Regions from separate parts of the Brucella tritici genome, predicted to be linked through region 1. Evidence: predicted binding sites of a transcription regulator. Region 1 holds the regulator's gene; the other holds the start of a gene.

Region 1 (3,158 bases):
TTTTTGTTCGTGAACCTTTTCCAGATATCGTGATCTCTGAAGACGCTAAACTGGTCGGGGTTCGATTGGCGGATGGGAGGTTCGCGGTTAATCGAAATCGACCGTCACAGTTTACGATCGACAATTGGAAAACCGCTTATCTGGTCGAGGAGTTTGTTTCGCCGCCTTCGGTTAAAAACGAGAAGCAGGCCAATTATAGCGGCTTCGAATGTGATGACGGATTGTGCACGATTACTTTGCGTGATAGTCGCACACTAGCCTATACGACAGATGTCGCTATGCAGGAGATAGCCTGTAATATCGGGGATGTGGTTATTCTCGCCGTTCCGGGTAAGGACATTACGTGCCGTCGCTCCGCAACGCTCAGTATCAGCAAACGCGATCTGGCGCTGAAGGGGACAGTCGAGATCAGGCTTGGCGAAGGACCAGATAAAAGCCGATCTATTATGACTGTATCGGGCGGGGCGAATGAAACTGCTAAGCCCGAACCGAGCCAGCTAATCTCCAACTTGCAGCCGGGCGACCGAGTGACATATGCAGTCGATGTGCCGAGCCGTCCTTGGCATTTGCATCGCATCCATTCGCGTGCGGCACGCGGCTTGGCCGAACGCGAGTACAAGCCCAAATCCCGACCAGCCAAGAATGCAGCGATCTGTTCATCAGATTCCGACGACGACGCAAATCGCTGCGAATGACTTTCGAGCGCTTCCAGCTAAAACGGAACTATGAATATGCCTGATTTTTCTGCTTTATGTATATCCCTGTGCAGAGCAGCTTCACACTTTTCGTGATGCGCTCTAGTGGTCTGATTCCGACATTTGCATCCCTCGGATATGAGCGCTGAGCAAATGTTGGAATCAAAAAGACCACTAGTGATTTTATGAATCTAGTGGGTTTTTCAAATTTGACGTTTGAAACGGGATTGATCTCGGAAGAGTATCAAACGTCAAATTCAATCCACTAGTAGCGGCGGATCAGGCCGACAAGCTTGCCTTGAACCCGGACTCGGTCGGGGCCAAAGATCCGTGTTTCATAGGCAGGGTTGGCTGCTTCGAGGGCAATAGATGCGCCCTTACGGCGGAAGCGCTTCAACGTGGCTTCTTCGTCATCGACGAGAGCGACTACGATTTCACCCGGATTCGCGGATTCGCCACGCTTGATGATGACCGTGTCTCCGTCGAAAATTCCCGCATCGATCATTGAGTCGCCTCTGACCTCAAGCGCGTAATGCTCGCCCGCGCCGATCATTTCGGGTGGAAGGCTGAGGGAATGAGTCTGGTTCTGAATCGCGGAGATAGGCACACCAGCAGCAATTCGCCCCATAACCGGTACGGATACAGTTCCAGTCGTGTCGTCATTCGTCGCCACAGGGGCAGGGCGCGACGGTGGCGGCGGCGAGGCTTTGCCCAGGCTGCCTTCGATAACGCTGGGAGCGAACTTCTTTTGTGAATTGAGCCCGGGGGCGATGGAATCCGGCAGACGCAACACCTCAAGTGCGCGTGCCCGGTTTGGCAAACGGCGAATGAAACCACGCTCTTCCAGAGCGGTAATCAGACGATGAATACCCGATTTTGAAGCCAGATCGAGCGCCTCCTTCATTTCGTCGAAAGATGGCGGAATGCCCGTTTCTTTCAGACGTTCATGAATGAACAGCAGAAGCTCGTGCTGTTTACGGGTTAACATGCGCGACACCCTCCCGGCCAAGAATCGAGAAAAACAAAACCAGAACGAACACTATATGTTCCAGTCTTGTTCTGCAATGGTTTTAAAACCATTAACGCTCAAGGTGAGATTGAACGGAATGTTTCAGGACGGGGCGATCACTGATACGACACTTTAGTGCCAGATCTGAATAAGATATATTTTAGCATGAGTTAGATCGATTTTCTCATGCTTTAGTGGGAGCCAAGATTCATACTCAATCTATAGCATGAGGACACGACAATCATCCCCGACTGCGGCCTCTGGAGCGTTCTCATTCCTGATGAGAAGTGCTTTCGAGCCGACGAGAGCGGAAAGCATAGACGAATCCTGGAGTGGAAACGGCTTTGCGATCAGCATTCCGTCCGGACCTGATTCGATGGTAGCTCGAATATAGTCGCGGCGATGATCGTTTGCAGACAGAGCAGTACCGAGCTTTGCTGGTCGAATATCCGCATCTAGGCTGGTTCCGGCAAGCTTGGCCACAAGAGGACGGAGAAAAATAAGGCTGCAGACGAGGCTCGAAACAGGATTACCCGGCAGGCCGATGACATGGACGATCTTGCCGTTCTTTTCGATGCGCCCATACATTAGGGGTTTTCCGGGTCGCATGGCGATCTTCCAGAAGTCGAGATTGACGCCCAGTTTCTGCAATGCTCCATGCACAAAATCCCGGTCGCCGACGGAAGCGCCGCCGATAGTCACCAGAATGTCGATGCCGCTTTGCAGGCCATCGGCTATTGCCTGTTCGATTTTGGCGGGATCATCTTGAATGATTCCCTTATCTTGTGGCGTTCCGCCAGCTCGCCTTACGATCTCGGCAATTCCAACACTGTTCGATGCAACAATCTGGTCTTTTCCGGGTGTTTGACCGGGAGGAACCAGCTCATCACCGGTCGCAATAATTGCCACTTTTGGTTTTTGGAATACGCCGATCTTCGCATTACCGCTGGCCGCTGCCAGCGACAGTGCAGCGGCGTCCAACTCACGCCCGCTCGGAATGACGATACCACCGGGCGAAAAATCGAGGCCCGCGCGGCGTATATGCCGTCCTGGCTCTATTCCTTCGTGAACGGTTAGCCGGTTACCCGAACGCTTAGTGTGCTCCTGAATGACAATTGTGTCCGTGCCTGTGGGCAGTGGCGCACCGGTAAAAATGCGAACTGCCTGTCCAATCCCTAATTCACCTTCGAAGCGATTACCCGCTGCCGATTCGCCGATGATATCGAACTCAACAGGATAAGAGATGTCGTTTGGTGCGATCAGGGCGTAACCGTCCATGGCCGACCCGTCGAAAGGCGGCTGCAGAAAATGTGCTAATACAGGTGTTGCAACTACACGCCCACCCGCATCTGACAAAGCGACTTGTTCTGTGCGGTGCGGCTCTGCGGATTTCAGGATGCGGGCCAGAGCTTCATCGACGGGGAGAAGGGACATGGCGTTTCCTCTCGAACTGA
Region 2 (3,158 bases), 170 kb from region 1:
CAGCGAGTTCGCATTGGACATCACATCCTGCGGCGACCCTTGAGCGATGATCTTGCCGCCATGGACGCCAGCCGCCGGGCCGATATCGACCACATAATCTGCGGTCAGGATCGCGTCTTCGTCATGCTCGACCACGATGACCGTATTGCCGAGATCGCGCAGATGGCGCAGCGTGTCGAGAAGACGCGCATTGTCCCGCTGATGCAGGCCGATGGATGGTTCGTCCAGCACGTAGAGCACCCCGGTCAGGCCGGAGCCGATCTGCGAAGCAAGACGGATACGCTGGCTTTCACCGCCCGATAGCGTGCCGGAATTGCGTGCCAGCGTCAGATAGTCGAGGCCGACATCATTGAGGAACTGCAGCCGCTCGCGGATTTCCTTGAGGATGCGGGCGGCAATCTCGCGCTGCTTGTCGTTAAAGCTGCTGTCAATGTCGCGGAACCAGGCATCGGCCTTGCGGATCGACATTTCCGTGATCTCGCCAACATGCTTCATGCCAACCTTAACCGCCAGCGCTTCCGGCTTCAGACGGTAGCCGTTACAGGAGGGGCAGGGCGTCGAGGCCATGAAGCGCTCGATATCTTCACGCGACCAGGCGGAGTCGGTCTCCTTCCAGCGGCGCTCCAGATTGGGGATCACGCCTTCAAAAGGCTTCGTCGTCTGGTAGGAGCGCAGGCCGTCATCATACTGGAAGGTGATTTCCTTGCCCTTGGTGCCATAAAGAATAGCCTGCTGTGCTTCTTCCGAAAGATCGGCCCAGCGTGCGCCGATCTTGAAGCCATAGGCTTTGCCAAGCGCTTCCAGCGTCTGATTGTAGTAGGGCGACGAGGACCGCGCCCATGGAGCAATCGCGCCATCCTTCAACACCGCCGTTTCGTCGGGAACGATCAGGTTCGGATCGATGGCCTGTTGCGTGCCGAGACCATCGCAGGTCGGGCAGGCGCCGAATGGGTTGTTGAACGAGAACAGGCGCGGTTCGATTTCAGGAATTGTGAAACCGGAAACCGGGCAGGCAAACTTTTCCGAAAACAGAATGCGCTCGTGCGTTTCGTTGGCGGACTTGTTGGCAGCACCGCCTTCAGCCGTCTCTTCCGGCGGCAGAGGCTTGTCGGCAAACTCGGCAACGGCCAGACCTTCGGCAAGCTTGAGGCAGGTTTCAAGACTGTCGGCGAGGCGGGTCGACAGATCAGGACGCACCACGACACGGTCCACCACGACATCGATGTCGTGCTTGTACTTCTTGTCGAGCGCCGGAACGTCGGCGATTTCATAGAAGGTGCCGTCTACCTTGACGCGCTGAAAGCCCTTCTTCTGAAGTTCCGCCAGTTCCTTCTTGTACTCGCCCTTGCGGCCGCGAACGATGGGCGCGAGGATATAAAGGCGCGTGCCTTCTTCCAGCGCCATGACGCGATCAACCATCTGGCTGACCGTCTGGCTTTCGATGGGAAGGCCGGTCGCCGGCGAATAAGGCACGCCCACGCGCGCAAAGAGTAGGCGCATATAGTCGTAAATTTCGGTGACGGTGCCGACCGTCGAGCGCGGATTGCGGCTCGTCGTCTTTTGTTCGATAGAGATTGCGGGCGACAGGCCGTCGATCTGATCGACATCCGGCTTCTGCATCATTTCGAGGAACTGGCGCGCATAGGCCGAAAGGCTTTCGACATAGCGGCGCTGACCTTCCGCATAGATCGTGTCGAAGGCAAGCGAGGATTTGCCCGAGCCGGAAAGCCCCGTCATTACGATCAGCTTGTCGCGAGGCAGATCGAGATCGACATTTTTCAGATTGTGTTCGCGCGCGCCACGTATGGAAATGAATTTCTGATCGCTCATTCCGCGTCCTGCCTGCTCATGATGCCATGGATAAACTGGCGCCGAATGATGAAACACGTCGCGCCGGTGTCTAATATGGGGTGAAACCCTCCAATAAGAAGGGGGCTCCGGTCATTCATCGGTGCACTCTTATCATTAGAACAAATATCGAACAACCAGCCTTCTGATAGGCGATACGAAATGTGAACGCAAGAGCGTTGACTGTCACTCCTGACAGGAGCAGACTAACCTTACTCGCTGATAGCGGAGAGGTGCCGCGGTGGGATGACACGGCATCGGCAAGAGGTCCGCAGGAGGCGGGGAGACCCTGTAGGGAGGTAAAGGAGCATGAGTCCACCTGACTACGTTGCCTAGCTTTCACAGAGATGAAAGCACAATCCGTTTCGGTCGCGGCAGCATCTTTTCGCAAGGAATGATGCCTCGTTGATCGAAAGTGTGATTGCCGACAATTTGAATTTGCGCGGAATGCAAATGGCCGTGCGCCTTTGTGATCCGAAAAGACCTGCCGACGAATTAATGTCGACACATGAGCATTGCTCAACCCCCTAAGCCCTGCGCGCCAAAGATACAGTGAGCGGCAGGGCTTTTCCTTGGAAGCTGATCCGGTTTGCGAAGCGCAAACAGCCATTGCTTCATGAAGGTGACCGGCAAAGCTGTTTTGAAATTATGGCAGATGCAGTTCTGACCCGATCTGGCCCTGAAATAAGGAAAACTGCATTTTCAGCACAGGAAATGGTGCAAAAAACCACTGGAATTTGTGGCGAGCGCAAGGCTTTTTCATGTCGGAAGGTTGCATTTTGAACAAAACAAGAACATAAACTCTGTGGACATTAACAAATTCGCCGACCCGGATTGAGCACGTTTTGAGCCAGTCCTGTAAGGTGAACACATGAGTTTCTGGTGATGGCGCATCGTTGCGCCTGATCTTTCATTTGGAACGTGCCTCTTGTCCGTGCGAAGCTGTGCGGAAAGAGTGTGCATGCAAGACCCGGAGTAATTTTTCGATGGCTGGTAGCGTCAACAAAGTCATTCTGGTCGGCAATCTTGGTGCCGATCCGGAAATTCGTCGTCTGAATTCGGGCGATGTGGTTGCCAATCTGCGCATTGCAACGTCGGAAAGCTGGCGCGACCGCCAGAGCGGCGAACGCAAGGACCGCACCGAATGGCACAGCGTTGTCATTTTCAATGAAAACCTTGCCAAGGTCGCCGAGCAATATCTGAAGAAGGGCGCCAAGGTTTATATCGAAGGCGCACTCCAGACCCGCAAGTGGCAGGATCAGAACGGCAATGACCGTTACTCGACGGAAGTCGTGCTGCAGAAGTTCCGT

What was found. Region 1 encodes LexA, which represses DNA repair genes until DNA is damaged. Its sites were predicted from a motif close to TGTTCNNNNTGTGTTCNG; they were not measured.
Region 2: uvrA (excinuclease ABC subunit UvrA) is a predicted target of LexA. The motif match lies at 1,967-1,984, and genes of this name have one in related genera.

What each region holds. Positions count from the first base shown of each region.
Region 1 covers NZ_WBVY01000001.1:621,520-624,677, reverse strand. The annotation lists gene F9K94_RS03085 (ComEC/Rec2 family competence protein) at 1-695, shown strand, start outside; gene lexA (transcriptional repressor LexA) at 961-1,683, opposite strand; gene F9K94_RS03075 (molybdopterin molybdotransferase MoeA) at 1,924-3,138, opposite strand.
Region 2 covers NZ_WBVY01000001.1:455,320-458,477, forward strand. The annotation lists gene uvrA (excinuclease ABC subunit UvrA) at 1-1,830, opposite strand, end outside; gene ssb (single-stranded DNA-binding protein) at 2,835-3,158, shown strand, end outside.